One region of the Tistrella bauzanensis genome, then DNA from elsewhere that is predicted to be linked to it. Evidence: riboswitches for the same ligand, from Rfam matches in the RefSeq annotation. Region 1 holds a riboswitch; the other holds the start of a gene.
The links. Region 1 has a riboswitch for cobalamin ahead of IEW15_RS12910 (TonB-dependent receptor plug domain-containing protein). Riboswitches for the same ligand answer to the same signal wherever they lie in the genome.

Region 1 (7,181 bases):
GCACCATCCCGATGGACGAAGCCGAAACCCTGCTCGACGATCCCGAAACCCTGTTCGTCGACATCCGCGACGTGCGCGAGCTGGACCGCGAGGGCATGATCCCCGGCGCCTATCACGCGCCGCGCGGCATGCTGGAATTCTGGGTCGATCCAGAAAGCCCCTATCACAAGCCGGTCTTCGCCTCGGGCAAAAGCTTCGTGCTGTATTGCGGCGGGGCGTGGCGATCCGCACTGGCGACGGCGGCCCTGCAGGATATGGGGCTTGAACCCGTGGCGCATATGGAGGGCGGATTCACGGCCTGGAAGGCCGCCGGCAGGCCGGTGGTGCCGCGGCCGGCCAAGAGCTGACGCCTCATCCCCGCGGTCGGCCGGTTGCCTCAACTGCCACGCGGCTTGGCCCGGTGGGTGGCGACCGCGCCGGTCGGGTCGTCCGGCCAGGGATGTTTGGGATAGCGGCCGCGCAGCTCGCCCCGCACCTGGGCATAGCTGCCGGTCCAGAATCCGGCAAGGTCGGCCGTCACCTGCACCGGCCGACCAGCTGGCGACAGCAGATGGACCAGCAGCGCCACCCGGCCATCGGCCACCCGCGGGCCTTCGGCGGCACCGAACATTTCCTGCAGCTTCACCGCCAGCACCGGCGGATCGGTGGCATAATCGACCGCATGCGACCGGCCGGACGGCACTGTCACCCGTTCCGGTGCCGCCTGATCCAGCCGGCTGCGCTGGCGCCAGTCCAGCAGACGCAGCAGTGCTGCCCTGACATCGATCCGGGCCAGATCGTCGAGCCGGCGGACCCGCCCCAGATCGGGGCCGAGCCAGTCTTCCAGTGTCGCCGTCAGCCCGGCATCCGACACATCCGGCCAGCCCGCATCGGGGCCGTCGATACGGGCCAGGAAGGCGATGCGGTGGCGAAGCGACAAGGCCGCGTCGCGCCAGTCCAGCCGGTCGAGGCCGAGCGACCGCACGCCTTCGGCAACCGCATGACCATGATCTTCGGGCGCCAGCTTCGACAGTGGCTTTGTCCCGATCAGCAACTGACCCAGCCGGCGTTCGCGCAGCGCCACCAGACCACCCGATTTCAGATCGAATTCCACCCGGTCGACCGTGCGGACATCAGCGCCGAAACTGGTCTCGATCTCGTCGAGCGTGATCCGGGCCGCCAGGAAGGCGCGCGCATCGCCACCATGGCCGCTGCCGCCGGTGGTGGCCACCGCAAGCCAGGGCTCCGCCGCCAGCGGGTCGAGCGGATCGAGCGCCACGCCGCCACCACCCATCAGCCGGAACACCGCGTCCCGGCCGCGCGCCTGAGCCAGCCGCTCAGGATAGGCCAGCGCCACCAGTTGGCCGAGAGAGGGGCGCGGGTCGCGACCGTCGCGCCGGGCCGCCGGCAGGCGCCTTTCCAGCGATCGCGCGCCCTCGCGCACACGGGTCAGCGTGCCACGGTCGATGACGGCACCATCGCCACCGCGCAAGGGGTCGCGGCCTTCCGCCACCAGGATCATCCGCCGGGCGAGGTCGATATCGGTCCGCGCGTTTCTGAACAGGTCGCGTTCCGACAGGATCTGGGCCAGCACCGCCGCCTCCCGCGCCGCGCCGCGCCGCGCGCCCTCGATCGCCAGATGGGCGAGGCGTGGATGCATCCCAAGCCCGGCCATCGCGCGGCCATGGGCGGTCACCCGGCCTTCTGCGTCGAGGGCACCCAGCCGTCGCAGCAGGTCGCGGGCCTGCGCCCAGGCGGCCGCGGGCGGATGATCGGCGAAGGCCAGGGCTGTGGTCTGATCCACGCCCCAGACCGCCAGCTCCAGTGCCAGCGGCGCCGGATCGTCGACCGTGATCTGCGGCGCGGCGAAGGCTGGCAGTGCCCGGGTCTCCGCCTCGGGCCACAGCCTGAGACAGACCCCCTCGGCGACACGCCCGGCGCGGCCGCGGCGCTGTTCGGCCTCAGCGCGCGACACCCGCAGCGTCTCAAGCCGGCTCATGCCGCTTGCCGGGTCGAAGCGCGGCCGCCGGGTGTAGCCACCATCGATCACCACCCGCACGCCGTCGATGGTCAGGCTGGTTTCGGCGATCGCGGTCGCCAGCACCACCTTGCGCCGGCCGGGCACCGACGGGCGGATCGCCAGATCCTGAGCCTCGGCGGTCAACTCGCCGGCAAGCGGCATGATATCGACGCCGGGGCCACCCGCCCCGGCCAGCAGATCGGCCGTGCGCGCGATCTCCCCCGTGCCGGGCAGAAACGCCAGGATGTCGCCGGTCTCGGCCGCCAGCATGCGGCGGACCGCACCGGCCATGGCAGGGGCAAGCTCGCGCGGTTCGGGCCGGCGGTCGTCGTTCACCACCACCACCGGAAACATCCGGCCATCGGCGCGCAGCCGGGTCGCGTCCCCGATCAGGGACGCGACCCGGCCGGCGTCGAGCGTCGCCGACATGGCGATGATCCGCAGATCCGGCCGCAGTGCCTGTTTGACCTCGATCGCGAGCGCAAGCCCCAGATCGCCGTCCAGGCTGCGTTCATGGATCTCGTCGAAGATCACCGCGGCCACACCGTCGAGTTCGGGATCGCCCTGGATGCGGCGGGTGAAGATGCCCTCGGTCACCACCTCGATCCGGGTGGCGGCGCTCACCCGGGCATCCAGACGCACCCGATAGCCCACGGTCTGGCCCAACGGCTCGCCCAGCATCGCGGCCATGCGGGCGGCCGAGGCCCGCGCGGCCAGACGCCGGGGTTCCAGCATCAGAATGCGGCCGCCGGCAGCCCAAGGGGCATCCAGCAGCATCAGCGGCACGGCCGTGGTCTTGCCGGCGCCGGGCGGGGCCTCGATGACGAGGTCACGTCCGGCCGCGAGTTCCGACCGGATGGCGGGCGCGAGCCCGGCCACCGGCAATGCCGCGATCGCATGGGCGATCCGCGCCGGCAGGGGCGCATCGGTATCAGGCGCCGTCACTGTATGGTCAGTCTTCCAGGAAGAAATCGATGGTGCTCACCACCCGCACCGTCTTGGTGATCTGGCGGCTTTCCGGCATGTTCGGAATATCGGTCGCCGGCAGGATCTGGAACAGCCCCTGCGAGGCATTGCGGATCGCGCCCACCCGGCTGCCGCTGTCGGTGGCGAACTGGGCGGCGCCGTCACGCGCATTGGCGGTGGCCTCGGCGATCATCTCGGGTTTCAGGTCGTTCAGTTTGGTGAAGACGAAAGACGGGCCGCTGCCAAAGGCGCCCATCTCGTTCGACAACACCACCCCCGCCTCGACCAGTGCCCCCACCTTCTGCGACGCGGCCTCGACCTTGTCGACCTCGGTGGTGCGCACGGCCACCGTCTGCGCCACGATATAGCGCACCTCGACCGGGCCGGAGCGATAGAGCTGCGCATTCTGGTCGGTGACGTCCAGGCTCAACATCTCGATGTTCTCGGCCGGCAGGCCGGCATCGGTAAAAAAGCTGGTGACAGATTCGGTTGCGCCGCGCAGTTCACGCAGAACCTCAGTCAGATCATTGCCCGACGCCACATAGCGCAGCGACCACACCGCCAGATCGGCCTTGACCTCGCGTTCGGACAGGCCCTTGACCGAAACGGTGCGATTGCCCAGCCGCGCCTCGACCACGCCCTGGCCCACCAGCCAGCCGCCGGCGGCGATGCCGACCGCGATCACGGCGGCACCGGCCAGACCCAGAATGTCCATACGCATGCGGCAGCTCTCCTCACCACGTGGGAACCAGACGGGCCATGGCCATGTTTGGACCTGTGCGGTCGCCGTCGTTACCTCTGACGCGGAGCCTGCGCCGGGTGCCGGTCGCCGTCAAGCACCGCTGCGACATGCGGACGACACAGGTTGTTGCCCGATGCAATCGCTGTGGCCGCAACTGCGCTTATCTTTCATGCCAGGACATCATAGCGACACAACTTGAGACATGCCTCAATATTCACTGGCAAAATGCCTCATGATTATGCCACAGCCTTTGCCATTCACAATCATAATGGAAGATCTTAAGTCTTAGGGGAAGGCAAGAGAGCTTGCCGGATCGCTGAACACAGGAGACCCCCCATGCTGAAGTCCATGCGCAGCACCACCTCGGCTCTCGCGATCATTCTTGGCCTTGGTGCCGTTCCGCTTGCCGCAGGCAGCGCGCTGGCCCAGGCGACAACCCCCGGTGCCGGCACCACCACCGAGGCGCCGGCGGGCGGTTCAGCCGACACGATGAACCAGGCCCCGGCCGCCGGCGCACCCGCCGCCACCACCCCGCCCGCGGGCGCCGAGGATACCGCCGAGGCGCCGCCGGAGCCGCAGCCGGCCAACACACTGCTGTCGAGTGACGCTGTCGTCCGCACGCCGGATGGCGAGGAAGTCGCCACGCTTCGCGGTCTGATCTTCGATCCCAATGGCCAGATCACCCACGCCGTTCTGGGATATGGCGGCCTGCTGGGCTTCGGCACCAAGGAAGTGATGGTGCCCTGGGATCAGCTGACCGCGGAACCGGGCGAACAGGTTCTTGTCGCCTCGATGACGCCGGAACAGCTTGAGCAGATGCCGGCCTTCAAATCGGCAGAAGCGGTCAAGAGCGACGCCGAGGCCGGTGCCGCCCAGCCGATGACCACCACCGCCCCGGCCCCCGCCGGCTGATACTCCGTCTCCAGCCTGAACGACCCGCGTTTCCCTGGAATACCCACTCTCTCTCTCCCTGAGACTTGCTCTCTCCCTGAGACTTGGGCCCTGAAGGCCTGGCGTCGCATCCCGATGGTGCGACGCCATTTTTTTGGCCGCTGCCGGTGCTGCGTTCCACCGGCCGATGGATGGCCCTTGTCGGCGGTGGATGCTGTGTCTATGGTGCGCGGCGACGGTTTCGCGCACAGGTTCTGTCTGTGAGCGGATGAAGAGGGAATGCGGTGCGGCGGGGCCAGCCCCCGCCAATGCCGCGGCTGTACCCGCAACTGTAGGCGGAGAGCACCACCCGATCATGCCACTGGTGACCATGGGTTGCCGGGAAGGCCGGGCGGCGCATGGACCCGCGAGCCAGGAGACCTGCCGTCAGCCACCCGCGTATCGAGGCGACCACCGGACGGGTCTGACCGGTGGAGCGGCGGCATCTTTTGTCTGCAAAGAGCCGCCAGCCGCGTCGATGCGCTTTGGCCATCGTCATTGCGGGACCGCTCGATGCACACCTCCAGGCGCTATCGTCCTATCCATGTCACCGCCCGGCCCTCGACCGCAGCCCGGCCCTCAACCGCAGTCTGGCCCTCGACCGCAGCCCGGCTCGTCGCCGGCGGCGCGCTTGCCATTCTTCAGGGCCAGCTTGCCATCGCACCGGCCCGGGCCGACGAGCCCTTGTCGCCGCTTGTGGTCAGCGCCACCCGGACGGCCGTGGATCCGGATCGCATCGGCAGCGCCGTGACCGTCATCGAGGGCGACAGCTTGCGGCAGGCGGGCACGGTGTTCGTGGTCGATGCCCTGCGCCGGGCGCCGGGGGTGAGCTTCAGCCGCACCGGCGGCCCCGGCTCCGCCACCAATCTCAGGCTGCGCGGCACCGATGACAGCCAGACCAAGATCCTGATCGACGGCGTCGAGGTGAACGATCCCGCCAGCGCCAGTGGCGGCTTCGATCTGGGCCGGCTGCTCGCCGACGATGTCGACCGTATCGAGGTGCTGCGCGGTCCGCAAAGCGCCCTTTATGGCGCGGATGCCATTGGTGGCGTGGTCAATATCATCACCCGTCGCGGCCTGAGGGATGGCGGGCATGGGGTGGAGGGCGATGCCTCGGTCGAGGCCGGCGCCTATCGCAGCCAGCGGGTCAGCACCGCCCTGCGCGCGGCCGGTGCCGGCTGGGACGCGGCGATATCCGCGGTCGATTTCCGGACCGAGGGCTTTTCGCGGCTGGAAGGCGGCCGAGAGGATGACGGGTTCACCGGCACCCAGATCGGCCTGTCCGGGGGCGTGACGCTCAGCGACGTGCTGGCGCTGGAAGCCACGGGCACGGCAGCGCGGACCAGCGCCGATTTCGACCCGTCGAGCAACCCCGAAGCGCCGGGTACCAATGATGCCCTGAGCTATAGCGGGCGGCTGACCGCGATCGCCACCCTGGCCGATGGCCGGGTGGAGAACCGGACGACGCTGTCGGGCGCGCGGCTCGATCGGGAGTCGAACAACCCCCTGTCGCGTTTTCAGGCCCGCACCGAATTCGATGGCGTGCGCCAGGGTATCGAGACCCAGACCGATATCATGGTCGACGATCACGACGACATCCTGACACTCGGCCTTGGCACCGAGACCGAACGCGCCACCATCCGCGATGCCCGCGCATTGGGCGATCCGGTCACCACCACGCTGAAGGCCGATGCCACGACCACCGCGATCTTCGGCCAGTATCAGGCCGGCTTATGGGATCAGGTGTATCTGACCGCCGGCCTCAGGCGCGACGATCACGACGCCTTCGGCGCCAGCACCACCTGGCGGTTCACCGGCGCCTGGGTGATTCCAGGCACCGGCACCACCCTGCGCGGCAGCCTGGGCACCGGCACCAAGGCACCGTCGCTATACCAGCTTTATCACCCGACCTATGGCGACGCGTCGCTTGATGTCGAGAAGAGCCGCGGCTATGACCTTGGTATCGAACAAAGTTTCCTGGAAGAACGCCTGACCCTGGGCGCCACCTGGTTCCGCAACGATATCCGCAACATGCTGAGCTTCGACAGCGCCGCCAGCCGCTATCGCAACACCGCCCGCGCCCGCACCGAAGGCGTCGAGCTGTCGGCCAGGGCCACGCCGGCAGACCTGTTGTCGCTTCAGGCCGCTTATACCTATCTGGAGACGACCGACCTCGATACCGGCGGGCAGCTGCCGCGCCGGCCGCGCCACAGCCTGTTCGCCGCCGCCGATCTCTATCCATGGGATGGCAGCCGGATCGGCGCCGAGGTGACCCATGTCGGCGCACAGCAGAATTCCGCCAGCCGGCCCACCAGGATCCGTCGCTATACGGTGCTGGGGCTAAATGGCGACCAGCGGTTGACCGACAGCCTGACCGCCTTCGCGCGGCTCGACAATGTCTTCGACGTCGACTATCAGGAAGTGGATGGCTATGCCACCCCTGGTCGCAGCGTCTATCTGGGCCTGCGGGCCACATTCTGAGACCGCCGGTCAGGAGGGCTACAATCATGGCCACCGCGCGCTGCCTGATGGTGATGGGCACTG
Region 2 (7,181 bases), on a different contig from region 1:
CGCGCGGTCGGCGGCGAAATCGATGATCCAGCGTTGATCGATCTCGAAGGCGGTGCGGAACACTGCCTTTTCCTCTGCGGTCAACGCATTCAGATGCTGCACCGATCCCTCATGACCCAGAATAGACTGCCAGACCGCCGGCCTATCCAGCCCCTTGGCGGCCAGCAGCCGGACAAGATGCGGATTGCGCACCGATATCGCGCCCGACAGGGTCTTGTGGGTGTAGATATTGGCGGGGATCGGCTCGATGCAGGCGCTGGTGCCACCACAGATGATGCTGATCGATGCTGTGGGCGCGATGGCGAGTTTGTGGCTGAACCGCGCCTGCATGCCGGCTTCGGCCGCGTCGGGACAGGGGCCGCGCTCGCCAGCCAGGAACACCGATGCCCGGTCGGCCTCGCGCCGCAGCTTGCGGAAGATGGCGAGATTCCACGCCTTGGCCATGGCGCTTTCGAACGGAATGCCTCGCGCCTGAAGAAAGGCGTGAAAGCCCATCACGCCCAGCCCGACCGAGCGTTCGCGCATCGCTGAATAGCGCGCGCGGGCCATGCTGTCGGGCGCGGTCTCGATGAAGCTGGTCAGCACATTGTCGAGGAAGCGCATCACATCCTCGACGAAGCCCGGCGCCTCATTCCATGCGTCCCAGGTCTCGATGTTCAACGAGGCGAGGCAGCAGACCGCGGTGCGCTCCCGGTCGTGATGATCCAGGCCGGTGGGCAGGGTGATCTCGCTGCACAGGTTCGAGGTCGACACATCCAGCCCCAGCATCCGCTGGTGGCACGGCAGCGCCCGGTTGACCGTGTCGATGAACAACAGATAAGGCTCACCGGTCTGAAGCCGGGTTTCAAGGATGCGCTGCCACAGCCGGCGGGCATCCACCCGCCGGATCTCGCTGCCGTCACAGGGGCTGCGCAGCGCGACATCATCCCCTGTCTTCACCGCCGCCATGAAGGCATCGGTGATGTTGATCCCGTGATGCAGGTTCAGGCCCTTGCGGTTGAAATCGCCCGACGCCTTGCGGATCTCCAGGAATTCCTCGATCTCGGGATGATGAATGTCCAGATAGACCGCCGCCGATCCGCGGCGCAGCGACCCTTGCGAAATCGCCAGGGTCAGGCCGTCCATGACATGAATGAACGGAATGATGCCCGACGTCTCGCCACAGCCCTTCACGGTTTCGCCGATCGACCGGACCTGACCCCAATAGGTGCCGATGCCGCCGCCATTCGAGGCCAGTGCCACATTCTCGTTCCAGGTCCGGACGATACCGTCCAGGCTGTCGGGAACGGCGTTCAGGAAGCACGAAATCGGCAGGCCCCGCGCGGTGCCGCCATTGGACAGGATGGGTGTCGCCGGCATGAACCACAGCCGCGACATCGCATCATAGATCCGCTGGGCATGGTCGATATCGTCGCCATAGGCACAGGCCACCCGCGCGAACAGATCCTGATACCGCTCCCCCGGCATCAGATAGCGGTCGCGCAATGTCGCCTTGCCGAAATCGGTCAGCAGCGTGTCGCGACCATGATCGATGGCAAGATCCGAGGGCCGCGGTGCCGGTGCCAGCGTTACCGGTGCCAGCGGGGCCGGCAGCGGCGCATGCCGTATCCGCCCGGCCCCGACCGGCGCGGTAACGGGAACCAGATGACCATGACGGTCGAAGTCGAAGGCCGCAGACGACATGGTGTTCACCCATCTGCCCTGGCGGAGCGGTTCCGGGTGAACGCAGGGCGATGAGGCCACAGCCCTGGCCCGGAACAACCGGGCAAGGCATGAGCTGCCGCCTGCGCCCGCCGGGACTCCCCGCCCAGGGACGTTTCAACAGGTTCGCGGCAGGTCTCCTGGCTCGCGGGTCGCCACTGCCACACAGGCCTTCCCGGCATGTCGTCATGCCAGTGGCACCAGATCGTGTGGTCGCTCGCCGCCTACAGTTGCGGGGACAGCTTCGGATTTGGCGAGCACCTCTGAGCCGCCCACCGCACCGAATTCCCTCTTAGCCCCATATTTTGTGGATATGAGGAACCGAGAACACTGCATATTGTGCAGATGGACACCCTGTCGTCAAGGCTGGCATTCCTGGGCGCGTTCAAGGCCAAGCCGGGCCAGCACCGCCTCGATGGCCCGCAGCCGGTCGGGTGCCACCTCGCCGTCAATCGTGATGCGCTTTGCCGCCGGATCCGCGCAGCGGATCGCGAGGCCCTCTCCGGTCTCGCCAAGCGCCGCCCGAACCCGATGTTCGGCCGCGAGCTGACGCAGGCGAAAGCGTGCGATCTTGCCAAGCGGGGTCAAGGGCAGGTCGGGCAGCACGAACACATGGCGCGGCCGCGCCGGCGGCTCGGCGATGTGCGCGGCCATAAAGGCCGCGATGTCGTCTTCGGAGCAGATCATGCCGGCGCGCGGCATCACATAAAGCACCGGCAGTTCCCCGGCATAATCGTCGGGCATGGCAACCGCCGCCGCCTGGGCGACCGCCGGATGGGCATGCGCGACCGCCTCGATCGCCACCGGATCGATGTTGTGACCGCTGCGGATGATCACGTCCTTGGCCCGGCCGATGATCCGGAGCTCGCCCGATGGCAGCACCTCGCCCCGATCACCCGATCGCAGCCAGCCGTCCTGCGGGCGATCCACGGTGCCGGCAGCGGTGCGATAGCCCTGGAAGACATGCGGGCCCGCCACCAGAACCTCGCCCTGCGCACCGGGGAGACGGGCCGCGTCGACCGCGCCCAGCGCCACACGCGCCAGCGGCACCGGCGGGCCCACGGCATGGTCGTGGAACCGGCCGTCAGCCGGCTGGACCGACACGATCCCGCCGGTCTCGGTCATGCCATAGAGCTGGCAGACCGGGCATGCGGCGATCTTTTCCACCCGCGCCGCCAGTTCGGGCGCCAGCGGCGAACCGCCGGTCAGGATCGCCCGCAGCCGGTCGAGGCGCGCGGACCCGCGCGGGCTGTCGGCGATGGCCGCCAGAATGGTCGGCACGCTGCCGATCATACTGGCGCCGGTCTCGTCGACGATCTGCCAGAACCGGCGGAGCACCTCCGGGTTGCGCATGGCGGTCGCGGTTGGAAAAATCACCGTGGCGCCCTGCGACAGGGCCGCCAGCAGCACATCCACCGCGCCACCGACATGAAACAGCGGCAGGCCGGTGAGCACCCGGTCTTCGGCGATCATGCCACTGCCGGCCGCCGCCATCAGCGTCGCTGCCGCCAGATTGCGGGCCGACAACTGCGCCAGCCGCGGTGCACCGGTCGTGCCGCCGGTGTGAATGAAGGCCGCCACCCGGTCGGGATGACCCGGATCGACCACACACTCCGCACCGCTACCCAGGAAGTCGACCCAGTTGACAGCCTGCCGACTGGCGGCGCCCATCGGCACCGCGACAACCTTGGTCACCGTCGGCACCGCCGCCACCGCCGCCATCACCCTGCCATGCACATCCAGCGCCGGATGCGGCCCCATGGTCACCACCACCCGGACCCGCGCCAGGGTCATCTGGGCCGTCAGTGCCTCGGCTGACAGCAGCAGGTTCATCGGAAAGGCGATACCGGCCGCCGTGGCGGCGATCAGCGCCATCACCGCCTGCGGCACGAAGGGCAGCAGGATGGCGACGCCGTCCTCCGGCCCGACGCCTGCGGCGCGCAAGGCCGCGGTCATCTGCCGGATCTCGCGGACCAGGGCCGCATAGCTGATCGTGATCGGGGGCGATCCGGCGGCATCCGGCAGATAATCCAGCGCCGGATGATCCGGACGCTCGACAGCGATCTGTGCCAGCAGATCATAGGGCGTGGGTGTCGCGTCGAGGCGGGCGCGCAGCGCCGCCTCGCGCCCATCGGTGCCGGTCGGCATGGGTCGTGTCTCCCTCCCTTTGGGGACGTGTCTTCGTCTTATCGTTCTTGTCGTTGGCGTCCGTTATCCGGCCTGGCGCCGGCCGTGTGCGGCCTCAGCCGTCGCCGTGTCCGTCCATCTCGCGGATCAGGGCGCGGGCCTCGTCGCCCTCGGGGATCGGTCGGCCGCTGTCGCGCCAGGCAACCGCCGCCTTGAAGCCCCGGGCCTGGGCATAACGGCGGAACCACAGGCCTTCAGGGTTGTGGCGGGTGATGCCGTCGAACACTGTCGCCATCATCTGCGACTGTTCCAGGCCCTGGGTCAGCATCACCTGATTGACCACCATCTTGTGCATGGCCAGATGCCCGCGCGGCACGCCGGCGATACGTCCGGCAAGGCGCAGCGTCGCCGCCTCCAGCTCTGCCGCCGGCACCGCCTCGTTGGCCAATCCCCAGGCGGCGGCGGTGCGGCCGTCGATCAGGTCGCCGGTGAACATCATCTGCTTGGCCCGCGCCGGCCCCAGGCGATAGGTCCACATCGCCGTGGTCGGGCAGCCCCAGACGCGGGTCGGCATATAGCCGATGCGGGCATCCTCAGCCATGATCAGCAGGTCGCAGCACAGCGCGATGTCGCTGCCTCCGGCCGCCGCCGCGCCATGAACCTTGGCGATGGTCGGCTTCGAACACCGCCACAGGCTCATGAAATCCTCGGTGTTCCGCTTCATATAGGCGTAGTCGACCATCGGATCCCATGGAAAGCGCTCCTGCTGACAGGGATGCTCGACCATCTGTTCTGCGGTGTCGGCAAGGTCATAGCCGCCGCAGAACCCCTTGCCCGCGCCCTCGACCACGATCACGTGAATATCGTCCTGCGCCTCGGCCCATGCGACGGCGTCCCGGATGTCGCGCGGGGTCTGATCGGTGATCGCGTTCAGCCGCTCAGGGCGGTTCAACAGCAGGCGGGCGATGCGCGGGGCCTGGGGGTCGGGCGCGATGATCAGTGTTTCGAATGCAGGCATATCGGGCTCCATATCCGGGGGCAGGCGGCTGCCGCCGCCTCACAGTCAGTATTGACTGTATGGTGACGGAAATTGACAGTCAATCCTGACCGTCAAATCACGCCCGGCCATCCGCCTGTTGAAATGTCACCGCAGCCGTGGTTGCAATCGCGGCACATCACCCCCGGCCCGGAGGAACCGCCCGCCATGACCGATGCCCGCCCAGTCCCCCCGGACGACCGGCCGATCCGGGAACAACAGCGTGATCAGACCCGCCGGCGCCTGCTCGACGCGGCGGTGACATCGCTGATCGAGCTTGGCGTGGCCCGCACGACCACACTGGAGGTGCAGCGCCGCGCCGGTGCCAGCCGCGGCGCCCTGCTCCACCATTTCCCCAGCCATGCCGCCTTGCTCTCGGCGACCATCGAGGAACTGGTGCGCCGCAATGACGCGGCGGTGCGGGATGCGCGGTCATCGCCAGCGGTCGGGACAGGGCCGGTGGAGCGGGCCATCCGCACCCTGGCCGCGATGAGCGCGCAACCGGCCTTCATGGCCGAGCTGGAGCTATGGGCCGCGGCCCGCACCGATCCGGATCTGCGTGCCGCGATCCAGGCGGCGGAACGGCAGGCGCGTGGCGCCCGCGAGCGGGTGCTCGCCGATCTGTTCAAACCACTGGGCGACGGGCTGCAGCGTGATGCCGTCGTCGCGATGAGCGTCGAGTTTCTCCGCGGTCTCGCGCTGTCCAGCCTGCTCTCCGCCCGCCCGGACTATTACGAGCGGATGGTGACGCAATGGGTGCAGGCGGCGGAACTGCTGCTGGATGCGCCATCCCGACCGGCCGATTGACTGGTCCGTCGACAACAGTTCGGCCACCGCCGAAGCATGCGGCCAGGCGGACAGGCTAGGATCATGGTCGTCATGCCACTGCGCGGAGGCCGCCAATGATGCCCACTGATCTCGACCCCGCAACTCTCGCCGCGGTTGCCGGCGCCTTCCTGTTGGCCGGCACTGTCAAGGGCGTGGTCGGCTTCGGCATGCCCACCGTGTCGCTGGCAGTGCTGGCCGGCATCGTGGGGCTGCCGCAGGCAATGGCGCTGCTGCTGGTGCCGTCTCTGGTCACCAACGTTCAGCAGGCGCTGACCGGCGGCCAGTTCCAGCCGCTGATCCGGCGGCTCGGACCGCTGCTGCTGGTCACCATCCCCTGTATCTGGGCTGGGGTGTGGTTCCTCTCGGTCAGCGACCCGGCCGGGCTCGCCCGATTGCTGGGGCTTGTGGTCACGGCCTATGGCGTCAGCGGTCTGGCCGGTCTGACACTGAAGGCGCCGGCGCGGATCGAGCCATGGGCGTCGCCGCTGATCGGCGCCGTCAACGGCCTGCTCACCGGGCTGACCGGTTCCTTCGTGGTGCCGGGCGTCGCCTGGCTTCAGGCGCTGGGGCTGGACCGTATCGGCCTGGTTCAGGCCATGGGCATGCTGTTCAGCGTTTCGACCCTGGCATTGGCCGTCGCCATGAGCAGCCGGTCGCTGCTGCCGGCCGAACTGGGGCTGGTCTCGGCCCTGGCGGTGGTTCCGGCGGTGGGCGGCATGGCGCTGGGTATGCGTCTGCGCCGACACCTGCCGGAGCGCCATTTCCGCCGGGTGTTCTTTGGAGCCCTGGTGCTTCTGGGGCTCAGGCTGATGCTGTCATAGCCGCCGCATCGTCGGGCAGCCGGCGCTGTCCGGTCCGGCAATATCCCTCGATCCAGGTTGTCCGATGGCCGGTTTGCGACCACAGCACCGGAAAGAAGCTCTCATCCAGCGTCGGATCGCCGGTACGCTGATAGCGACGATAGATATAGCCACCGGGCCGGTCGCTGAATTCCACCGCTTCGGGCAGCATATGGATGCCGATCGATCGGCGCATCAGATCGCCGGTCGGATTGGGGCCCGATCCGTGCCAGATCTCACCGGCATGAAACACCACCGATCCGGCCGGCACGACGATCGGCACGGGTGCCGGCGGCGTGATACCGGCCGCATCCGCCGCCGCCCGCATCATCGCATGGTGGTCATCCTCGGCATGGAAGGTATCGGGCAAGGGCGTCAGCGGCCACAGATGCGAGCCCGGCACGTATTCCAGCGTGCCGGCACCCGCATGGGTGTCGTCGAGCGTCACCCAGCAGGTCAGCGTCCGTGGCGGGCTCAGGAAATCCATGAACGAGGAATCCTGATGCAACGCGATCGACTTGGTCTTCGGCGCCTTCCACCAGATGGTGTCCTGGCCCAGCCGGCAGCCCGGCCATCCCCCCAGTTGCGCCGCCGCACGGCCGATATCGGCCGACAGCGCCAGCCGGGCCACCGCCAGATCGGCCTTCCAG

Region 2: another riboswitch for cobalamin. It lies ahead of IEW15_RS21955 (ribonucleoside-diphosphate reductase subunit alpha); the one in region 1 lies ahead of IEW15_RS12910 (TonB-dependent receptor plug domain-containing protein).

Annotation. Positions count from the first base shown of each region.
Region 1 covers NZ_BMDZ01000029.1:17,352-24,532, forward strand. The annotation lists gene IEW15_RS12890 (rhodanese-like domain-containing protein) at 1-347, shown strand, start outside; gene hrpB (ATP-dependent helicase HrpB) at 377-2,944, opposite strand; gene IEW15_RS12900 (SIMPL domain-containing protein) at 2,952-3,686, opposite strand; gene IEW15_RS12905 (PRC-barrel domain-containing protein) at 4,044-4,619, shown strand; cobalamin riboswitch at 4,818-5,040, shown strand; gene IEW15_RS12910 (TonB-dependent receptor plug domain-containing protein) at 5,151-7,118, shown strand; gene IEW15_RS12915 (cobyric acid synthase) at 7,145-7,181, shown strand, end outside.
Region 2 covers NZ_BMDZ01000078.1:7,721-14,901, reverse strand. The annotation lists gene IEW15_RS21955 (ribonucleoside-diphosphate reductase subunit alpha) at 1-1,683, opposite strand, end outside; cobalamin riboswitch at 1,816-2,042, opposite strand; gene IEW15_RS21950 (AMP-binding protein) at 2,062-3,849, opposite strand; gene IEW15_RS21945 (crotonase/enoyl-CoA hydratase family protein) at 3,944-4,846, opposite strand; gene IEW15_RS21940 (TetR/AcrR family transcriptional regulator) at 5,033-5,671, shown strand; gene IEW15_RS21935 (sulfite exporter TauE/SafE family protein) at 5,767-6,513, shown strand; gene IEW15_RS21930 (phytanoyl-CoA dioxygenase family protein) at 6,494-7,181, opposite strand, start outside.